2 regions of the Thermus brevis genome follow, and region 2 is predicted to be linked to the other one. Evidence: a T-box and tRNA genes for the amino acid it is inferred to sense, from the RefSeq annotation. Region 2 holds a T-box; the other holds one or more tRNA genes.
What was found. The T-box of region 2 lies ahead of ileS (isoleucine--tRNA ligase). A T-box ahead of a tRNA ligase gene usually reads a tRNA of that ligase, here a tRNA-Ile.
Positions count from the first base shown of each region.

Region 1 (5,065 bases), 270 kb from region 2:
TGCTGGGTTTTGGCGAAGCCGCCATCGCCGCCAACCACGCCGCCGCCTACGCCAACCCTGCCCTCAAGGTGAACCCTGGCCACTCCTCGGAAAAGGCCGAGGAGAAAGCACCGGCCTGAGATTCCTCCCCGCTTCTCACAGGCCCCGGGGTAGCCCGGGGCCTGGCTTTGTCCTAAGATGGGGGCATATGCGGGTTGCCCTTTTCATTGACGGATCCTACATGTACCTGGCCACCAAGCGCCTCGGTTGGAACGTGGACCACCGCCGGGTCCTGACCCAGTTCGCCACCCCGGAGCAGCTTTACAACGCCTTCTACTACGTGCCCATCACCGATCCCGAGGACGAGCGTCAGCAGCGCTTCATCGACGCCTTGGTCTTCATGGGCTACACGGTGCGAAGCCGCTTGGTCCGGGGGGAAGCCCGGTTTGAGGCCATGATGGCCACGGACCTCCTCACCACCGCCCCCCGCTGGGACCGGGCCATCGTGGCCAGCGGTTCGGGAGAACTGGCCCACACCTTCAGCGCCCTGAGGGCCCTGGGGAAGGAGATCCACCTCCTCGGCGTGCACGAGCTGGCGGACCTCGAGCTCCGCAACCAGGCGGACCGCTTCCTAAACCTCCCCGAGTGGCGGGAGGTGCTGGAGAGAACCCTGGGGGGCCGCCGCACCTACGCGGGCTACCCCGTGGAGGCCACGGTGGAGGTGCCTCCCGCCCCGGTGGAAGACGCCCAGTCCTGACCTATGCCCCCGGGCCCCTGGCTGGTGCTGCTGGCAGCGGGCCTTTTCTACCTGGCCCTTCCCATCCCCCCTACCCTACCCCCCTCCCCAAGCCTCAGGGACCTTCTCCCCTACCCAAAGGAAGAGCGGGAGGCTTGGGTGAGCCTCCACCTGAGCTTGAAGGCCAGCCTACACCTGCTTTTAGGGGAGAAAGCGGCCCGAGCCTACGACCGCCTGCTCCGCCTCGAGCTCAAAAACCAGCGCTCCGGTAAGCGCGCTGCATACCCAGAAGCCAAAAGCGCCCTCCTGGCGGCCAGGCGCTGGGTGGAGGCCATCGGCCAGGCCAAGCGGGGCCAGAAGGTGGACCTCGAGGGCCTGCCCACCGCCCCCCACCACGTACTTCCCTACGCCCGGGAGATCCGCGCCGCCGCCTCTGCCCTCGGCATTCCTTATGGGGTGCTGGCCGCCATTGTGGATAACGAGCAGTACGGAGGGGACAAGGCCTTGGGGCTTTCCAGGGGGGTGCGGGAAGCAGCGGATGGCTTAGCCCAAGGTCTGGCCGAAGTCCAGGGCCACGCCCCCTTGAGCCGCACCCTGGGCCTGGCCCAGATGAGCTGGGAGGATGCCCTCAAGCAACAAGACCGCCTGCGCCTCTTCGGGGCTTGGGATCCAGCAAGACCCTTCCCCAAGACCGAGACCGAGGCTAGGAAGGCCCTCGAGGATCCCTACCTCAACCTCCTCTTCACCGCAAGCCGGCTTAGAGGCTACTTCAACGCCCTTCTCGGTCTCCCCCCAGGGGATACCCGCCTTCTGGATGACCCCTGGCTCTACTACCTGGGCCCCGCCTGGCACAACTACCCCTTGCGGGCACAGAACCTGGAAACCTGGGAGGATAGCTTCCACGGCTTTTTCAAGGGCCTCCTCTACCAGGTGGTCCTGGAAGGACGCTGGCACCTCGAGGGGCGCATCCTTATTCCCCTTAAAGCCTGGGGGTCTGGAGCACAGGATCCCGCTCCCTCTTCCCTCCCCACCCTCACGCCCTAGATCCGTTCCATCCAGGGAAGGGGCTCCCCGGGAGGCAGCACCGGCCACCTTCTCTGCCGCATGTGGTGCAGGATGGCCTCCACCGCCTTTTCCGCCTCCTCCACCCAAAGCCTGGGGTAAAGGGAGCGCTTGGCCAAAAACTCCTCCCGGTCGAAGACCTGGCAGGTATGGTCGGCCTGGCAGCGCACGTCCAGCTCGAGGTCGTACTGGCGAAAACCCCTTCCCGTCCACTCCGCCGGGGTCTGCACGTTCCAGTAATACTCCAGCACCCGGCCCTCCCTCACATCCGGCCCCCCGGAGTACCAGGCCCCAGGGAAAAAGGCCACATAGGCATCGTGGTCCAGCACCACCGCCTTCCCCTTGGCCACGTGGTGAAAGGTCCCGCCCTGCGGCAAAAGGGTCAGGACGCCTTCAGGTCTCACCTCCACCACCCGGGCTTCCCAGAAGTAGTGGAGCACATCCCCGGGAAACTTCCAAAACTCCACCCGAACGCGATCCCTAGGGGCAAGCGGCCAATCCATATCCCACCAGCCCGGCTTTCAGCCAGACAACGCCCCAGCTCACCTGGGGTCCAGGGCTGGGCAAAGCCGGCTTTACTTCTTGGTGCTGATGCCCAGGACCTTGTAGAGGGCGCAGAAGCCGGTGACCGCCGTGAAGAGGAGGACCACCCCCACGATCCCCAGGATCCAGTTCCAGGGGGATGCCGACTGGAAAGCGAAGTAGAAGAGGACCAGGGCCAGAATAAAGCGAATCACCCTATCGGTGGTGCTCTCGTTTACCGTCATGGCTCACCTCCTCCCTTAGTGTATACATAGCGGGCGGGACGTTTGGCCTTAGTTCTCCCTTGTGCTAAAATAAGCCCTTGGCATGGGCCGTTAGCTCAATCGGTCAGAGCGGCCGGCTCATAACCGGTTGGTTGCAGGTTCAAGTCCTGCACGGCCCACCAGCCCCCTATCTGTAAAAGTCCCGCCTCCTCAAGAGGCGGGAAACGTGTTTGTACCAGCCCCTTCCTCTGGCAGAATCTAGCCATGGAGGCCCTGCAAGCCTTTCAAATCCTGGATCTGCGCATCGGCCGCATCTTGAAGGCCGAACCCCACGAGAAAGCCCGCAAACCCAGCTACAAGCTTTGGATCGACCTCGGGCCCTTAGGGGTCAAACCGAGTTCCGCCCAGATCACCGAGCTTTACCGCCCCGAGGACCTGGTGGGCCGCCTGGTGGTGTGCGCGGTGAACCTGGGAACCCGCTCCATCGCAGGCTTCCCCTCCGAGGTGCTGGTCCTGGGGGCTAAGGATGCCGAGGGCCGGGTGGTCCTCCTCACCGCGGAGCGGGAGGTACCCCTGGGGGAAAGGGTCTTCTAGCGGGTCCGGGTCACCTTGGTGAGGTGCCGGGGCCGGTCTGGATCCAGGCCCCGGGCCCGGGACAGGGCCTCCGCCTTGGGATAAAAGGCCTGGGCCAGGAAAAGAGGGGTGATCTCGGGCTCGGAGGCCACGGGAAGCGCCAGGGGAGAATCCGCCAGGGCCAGGGCATCGGGTTCCGGGGAGAGAACGAGAAGATGAGCCCCTTTCGCCTTTAACCCCTCCAAGGTGGAAAGAAGGGCCTCCAAGGCCTCATCCTTTTGCACCAAGGCCAGCACTGGAAAGCCAGCCTCCAAAAGGGCCTGGGGACCGTGGAGGAACTCCGCCGCCGAAAACCCCTCCGCATGAAGCCCCGCCACCTCCTTCAGCTTCAAGGCCGCCTCGAGGGCCACGGGGTACGTGAACCCCCGCCCCAGGACGAAAAGGTTTTCCGCATCCTCCAGGTAATCCAGCTCCCCCGAGGCCTCCAAGGCCCGGTGCAGGGCCTCGGGTAAGCCGGGAAGGACCTGGCGCAGGCGGGATTCCTCCACCAGCTGGGCCAGGAGGTGGAGGGTGGCGGCCAGCATGGCCAGGAAGCTCTTGGTGGCGGCCACCGCCTTCTCCTCCCCGGCATGGAGGGGAAGGACCACCTCCGCCATCCGGGCCAGGGGGCTCTCCTCCCGGTTCACCAGGGCCACGGTGAGGGCTCCCTGGGAGCGGTAGGCGCTTACCGCCTCCAAAAGGTCAGGGCTTTCCCCGCTTTGGCTAAAGGCGAGAAGAAGGGAGGGAAAAGGCACCCGGGGCCTGGCCCGGTAAAGGGTGAGGACGGAAGGGGCCAAGGAGAGAACCGGCCACTCCAATCGGGCCTCGAGGAGGTACTTGGCAAAAAGGGCCGCATGGTCGGAACTCCCCCGGGCCACGGTAAGGGTGAGGGCCGGGGGGCGCTTCCTCAGGAAGCGGACCAGGCTCCTCACCTCGCCCTCGTTCTCCCTAAGGAGGCGCTCTATGACCTTGGGAGCTTCCTCCGCTTCGGTACGCATCCAAGAGGCCATAGGTTCACTATAGGGCACGGAAAGCCCCCTCCTGCCACCTGGTCCTTCCCAGAAGGTAGTGGTATACTTCCACGGATGGACCGCATCGTCATCCGGGGGGCACGGGAGCACAACCTCAAGAACATCAGCCTGGAGCTCCCGCGGGGCAAGTTCATCGTCATCACCGGGGTTTCCGGCTCGGGCAAGAGCACCCTGGCCTTTGACACCATCTACGCAGAGGGGCAGCGGCGCTACGTGGAAAGCCTCTCCAGCTACGCCCGCCAGTTCCTGGGGGTCATGGACAAGCCCGAGGTGGAGAGCATCGAGGGCCTCTCCCCCGCCATCTCCATCGACCAGAAAACCACCAGCCACAACCCCCGCTCCACCGTGGGCACGGTGACGGAGATCCACGACTACCTCCGCCTCCTCTATGCCCGCATCGGCACCGCCTACTGCCCGGAGTGCGGCCGCCCCATTGAGAAGCAGTCCGCCAGCGAGATCACCGACCGTCTCCTGAAGAACCCCCCGGGCACCCGGGCCATCCTCATGGCTCCGTTGGTGCGGGGGAGGAAGGGGGAGTACCGCAAGCTTTTCCAGCAACTCATGAAGGAAGGCTACGCCCGGGTGCGGGTGGATGGGGTCATCTACCTCCTGGAGGAGGCCCAGAACCTAAACCTGGAAAAGTACGAGAAGCACGACATTGACCTGGTGATCGACCGGGTGGTCCTTAAGGAGGAGGAACGCCCCCGCATCGCCGAGGCGGTGGAGCTCGCCCTCCTTAGGGGCGAGGGACTCATGCGGGTCCTTTACCCGGATTCCGGCCAGGAGGAGCTTTTCTCCGAGAAGTTCGCCTGTCCCGAGCACGGAAGCGTCCTGGAGGAGCTCGAGCCCCGCATCTTCTCCTTCAACGCCCCCTATGGGGCCTGCCCTGCCTGCTCGGG
Region 1 is NZ_CP102606.1:2,312,163-2,317,227, forward strand. It holds gene KQ693_RS12430 (NAD(P)/FAD-dependent oxidoreductase) at 1-119, shown strand, start outside; gene KQ693_RS12435 (LabA-like NYN domain-containing protein) at 188-736, shown strand; gene KQ693_RS12440 (hypothetical protein) at 740-1,759, shown strand; gene KQ693_RS12445 (ribonuclease FAU-1 family protein) at 1,756-2,280, opposite strand; gene KQ693_RS12450 (YgaP family membrane protein) at 2,353-2,544, opposite strand; tRNA gene KQ693_RS12455 (tRNA-Ile) at 2,629-2,705, shown strand; gene KQ693_RS12460 (tRNA-binding protein) at 2,788-3,117, shown strand; gene KQ693_RS12465 (SIS domain-containing protein) at 3,114-4,145, opposite strand; gene uvrA (excinuclease ABC subunit UvrA) at 4,221-5,065, shown strand, end outside.
Region 1: it has a tRNA-Ile gene. The T-box ahead of ileS (isoleucine--tRNA ligase) is inferred to sense a tRNA for this amino acid. The anticodon was not compared.

Region 2 (5,065 bases):
GTCCCGCACCGTTTCCCGCACCAGGTTGGGTCCGAAGCGGCGGTCCGCCTCCGGGGGAGCGGAGATGTAGATGTACCACCTGAGGGCATCCGCCCCAAACTCCCGGATGATGTCCCAGGGGTCCACCACGTTCCCCTTGGACTTGCTCATCTTCTGGCCCTTTTCGTCCAGGATGAGGCCGTGGCAGATGACGTTTTTGAAGGCGATGGAGCCGAAGAGCATCACCCCAAGCTGGTGCAGAGAGTTGAACCAGCCCCGGGTCTGGTCGATGCCTTCCGCAATGAAGTCCGCGGGGAAGGCCTCCTTGAACTCCTCCCCGTTCTCGAAGGGGTAGTGCAAGGAGGCAAAGGGCATGGCCCCGGAGTCGTACCAGACGTCGATCACGTAGGGAACCCGGCGCATGGTGCCCCCGCAGGTGCATCGGAGCTCCACCCCGTCCACGTAGGGACGATGAGGATCGAAGGGTTCGGGAAGGGGTTGAATGGCCCTTTCCTTCAGCTCCTGGAAGCTGCCGATGGCCTCTTCCTTTCCACAAGAGCCGCAGACCCAGATGGGAAGGGGCGTGCCCCAGTAGCGGTTGCGGCTTAGGGCCCAGTCCACCAGGTTCCGGAGCCACTCCCCGTAGCGTCCCTCCTTGATGTGGGGCGGGACCCAGTTGATCTCCTGGTTTTTACGGATGAGTTCCTCTTTGAAGAGGGTGTTTTTGATGAACCAGGTTTCCGTGGCGTAGTACATGAGGGGGGTGGAGCACCGCCAGCAGTGGGGGTAGCTGTGGAGGTAGCTTGCCTCCCTGAAAAGAAGCCCCCGGGAGCGGAGGTCTTTCAGGATGGCCCGGTTGGCCTCGCGGAAGAAGAGGCCCTTAAAGGGCTCCACCAGGAGTTTCCCTTCCTCGTCCACCGTCTTGAGGAGGGGAAGGCCGTAGGCCCTGGCCGTGTCCAGGTCCTCGGCCCCGAAGGCGGGGGCCTGGTGGACGATGCCCGTGCCGTCCTCCCGGCTCACGTACTCGGCCAGGACCACGAAGTACCCCTTCTCCAGGGCCTGGGGGTAGGGGGGGTCGTAGGCCAGGCCCTCCAGTTCCTTCCCGGAAAAGGTCCTTAGAATGGGGGTTTCCTCGCCGAGGAGCCTGCGGCCCAGGGTCTCCTCGAGGATCACCGCCTCCTCCCCCACGGCAAAGGCCCCATAGGTGTACTCGGGGTGCACCGCCGCGGCCACGTTCCCGGGCAGGGTCCAGGGGGTGGTGGTCCAGATGAGGAGGCTAGCCTTTTCCAGGCCCAGCCTCCCCGGTTCCTTAAGGGGAAGGCGCACGTAGACCGAGGGATCGGTGATCTCCTTGTACCCCAGGGAAAGCTCGTGGGAGGAAAGAGGCGTGCCGCACCGTGGGCAGTAGGGCACCACCTTGTGGTCCCGGTAGAGGAGCCCCCGGTCGAAGAGGTTCTTCAGGCTCCACCAGATGCTTTCCACATAGGTGGGGTGCAGGGTGGCGTAGGCGTTCTTGAGATCCACCCAGTAGGCGATGCGCTCGGTGAAGGCCTCCCACTCCTTCTCGTAGGTGAACACCGACTCCCGGCAGGCCTGGTTGAAGCGCTCGATGCCGTAGGCCTCGATCTCCCGTTTGCTCTTTAGCCCCAGCTTCTTCTCCACCTCCAGTTCCACCGGCAGGCCGTGGGTGTCCCAGCCGGCTCGGCGGGGCACGTAGTAGCCCCGCATGGTCTTGTACCGGGGGAAAAGGTCCTTGTAGCTTCGGGCCTGGGCATGGCCCACGTGGGGCATGCCGTTGGCGGTGGGGGGGCCTTCGTAAATGGTGTAGCGGGGCCCGCCTTTACGGTTTTCCACGCTTTTCTCAAAGATCCTCTCCCGCTTCCAAAACTCCAGAACCTCCTCTTCCAGCCTGGGAAAGTTGGGTTCACCGACCTCCTTGAACATACGCTCCTCCCTAAAGAAACGCCCGCGCCCTTGGGGCGCGGACGAAAGCGCAAGGGCTTCCGCGGTACCACCGCGCTTCCTGGAGATAGCCTCCAGGCCCTCATTTCCGCGCGATCACGGGCGCACCCGGCGGGCATTACTCGAGGCCCTTAGCCCCTTTCCTCCCGCGGCTCCGGGGTGATCTTCCCGCCTTTCCTCACCACCGGGCTTCCACCCTCCCCGGCTCGCTCTAGGCTATTGGAAAGGGGTACTCTCCCCATCCTCGCCTTTACAGCTCATGCCCCCTGGGGTAAAATCCCCCGTTGGCGGCTAAGCCCATGCTAGCAGCCCACCCCTTCCTTGACAACGCCTGGGCTGGGTCTGCTAGAATCGAGCTAAGCCGGTCCACTTCCCGACAAAAGGAGTGCTCATGGAGCTGTACCTGGATACCGCCAACTTGGAGGAGATACGGGAGATCGCTGCCTGGGGGGTGCTCTCCGGGGTTACCACCAACCCCACTTTGGTGGCTAAGGAGTATGCGGGCCGAGGAGCAAAGCTGACCGAGGAGGTTTTGTTCGCCCACCTACGGACCATATGCGAGGTAGCGAAGGGACCTGTGTCGGCGGAGGTGACCGCGCTGGAGGCAGGGGCCATGGTGGAGGAGGGCCTACGGCTTGCCGCCATCCATCCCCACATCGTGGTCAAGCTGCCCACCACCGAGGAGGGCCTGAAGGCCTGCAAGCGCCTTTCCACCCAGGGGGTGAAGGTGAACATGACCTTGATCTTTTCCGCCAACCAGGCCCTTCTGGCGGCCCGGGCGGGGGCGGCCTATGTCTCCCCCTTCCTGGGCCGGGTGGACGATATCTCCTGGGATGGGGGAGAGCTTTTGCGGGAGATCGTGGAGCTAATCCAGGTCCAGAACCTGCCGGTCAAGGTCATCGCCGCTTCCATCCGCCATCCCCGCCATGTGACGGAGGCCGCCCTTCTTGGGGCGGACATCGCCACCATGCCCTATACGGTCTTCAAGCAGCTTCTTAAGCATCCTTTGACGGACATAGGCCTTAGACGCTTTATGGAGGACTGGGAGAAGGTCAAGCCATGAGGAGAAAAGCAGATACCCAACAAGAAGCACCCCTCACCTATCAGGAGCTTTCGGCCAAGATCCTTCCGGAGCTCCACCTGCTGGCCCAGGAAGCGGGGATCGAGAACTACAAGCGCATGAAGAAGGACCAGCTCATCATGGCCCTCCTGGAGCGGCAGACCCAAGGGGAGGGCCTGCAGCTGGTCAAGGGTTACCTGGAGATCAGCCCGGATGGGTACGGGTTCATCACCGAGAACCTGTACAACCTGGAATCCAGGGTGGCCATCGTCTCTGCAGGACTCATCCGGCAGTATGCCTTAAGGAGCGGGGACTATATCGTGGGCCGGGTGCGGCCTCCACGGGAGAACGAGCGCTATGGAACCCTCCTCAAGGTGGAGGCGGTGAACGACCTGGATCCCGAGGCCGCCAAGAACCGGCCTCGCTTTGACGAGCTCATCCCCCAGTTCCCCGACCGGCAGATCAAGCTGGAGACCACCCCCGATGAGCTTTCCACCCGGGTGATCGACCTGCTGGCCCCCATCGGCCGGGGGCAACGGGGGCTCATCGTGGCCCCACCCAAGGCGGGCAAGACAACCCTCCTCAAGAAGATCGCCAATGCGGTCCTGAAGAATGAACCCGACATCAAGGTGATCGTTTTGCTCATAGACGAGCGCCCCGAGGAGGTCACGGACTTCCGGGAAAGCGTCCAGGGAGCTGAGGTTATCGCCAGCACCTTTGACGAACCTCCCCAGAACCACATCCGGGTGGCGGAATTCGTCCACGAGAGGGCTAAGCGCATCGTGGAGGAGGGGGGGCACGTGATGATCCTCCTGGACTCCATCACCCGCCTGGCCCGGGCCAACAACCTGGTAACCCCGCCCACGGGCCGTACCCTTTCCGGCGGTTTGGACTCTGCCGCCCTCTACTTCCCCAAGCGCTTCCTGGGAGCGGCCCGCAATATCCGGGGTGGGGGTAGCCTTACCATCCTAGCCACGGCCCTGGTGGAAACGGGAAGCCGCATGGACGACGTGATCTTTGAGGAGTTCAAGGGTACAGGGAACATGGAGCTCCACCTTTCCCGCCGCCTCGAGGAGCGGCGCATCTTCCCGGCCATAGACATTCTGAAGTCCGGGACCCGTCGGGAGGAGCTCCTCTTGGGCGAGGAGGTGGTGCACAAGATGTGGCTTCTGCGCAAGGTCCTGGCAGACATGGACCCGGCGGAGGCCATGGAGATGCTTCTTGCCCGTTTGGGGCGCACCAAGAACAACAAGGAGTTTTTGGCGTCCTTGGCCGCCCGTTAGGCGGGATTTTCCCTTGGGGGGCGGAAAGCCCGCCCCCCAAGGCCTTGTGCCCCTTGCGTTTTCCCCGCTTGGTCCTGGTATAATCCCCGCGAGGTTTGGGCGGGGTTTTTGTTGGGAGGTGAGCGTTGCGGGGAATATGGTGGGGAAATTTATGCCTATTGGTTTCCTCTTTGGCCTTTGCTAAGCTCCCTATTCTTAGCCCCCTTCCCCTTCCCGAGAACACGGTGGAGGTGGGCCAGGCGGCTAGAAAGGGGTGGGTGCTCTACGAGGTGAAGCCCGGGGATACCCTGGTCGAGATTGCCGCTCGTTACGGGGTGGATCCCAGGCACATCATGTGGTCCAGCAACCTGCAAAGCGACCGCTTGCAGGTGGGGCAAAGGCTTCTTATTCCCTTGGTGGCCGTGGAGGACCGCTCTCCCCGGGTACCCCCAGGGGTGGAGGTGTACCGCGTGCGCCCTGGGGATACCCTTCAGGGGGTGGCGAGCCGTTATGGCATAAGCGTCCTGGACCTGGTTTCCGCCAACCCTTCCTTAGAAAGCTTGGACCGGCTGGTGGCGGGGAGCGTTCTTTACATTCCAAAAAGGGCCAGGGGCTTGGTGGTATCCCTGCCCGAGGGGGAGACCTTGGTGGACCTGTCGGCCCGTTTTGGCCTCTCCCCGGTGGCGGTGGCCCGGGCCAACGGGGTGAAGGATCCCTTGGATTTGAAGCCAGGGGACCTAGTCCTCCTGCCCGGCATTCAGGCCAAAACCACGTACCAGCGCCTTTTGGCCAAACAGGAGGC
Region 2 is NZ_CP102606.1:2,039,562-2,044,626, reverse strand. It holds gene ileS (isoleucine--tRNA ligase) at 1-1,923, opposite strand, end outside; T-box leader at 1,958-2,195, opposite strand; gene fsa (fructose-6-phosphate aldolase) at 2,333-3,004, shown strand; gene rho (transcription termination factor Rho) at 3,001-4,284, shown strand; gene KQ693_RS11030 (LysM peptidoglycan-binding domain-containing M23 family metallopeptidase) at 4,410-5,065, shown strand, end outside.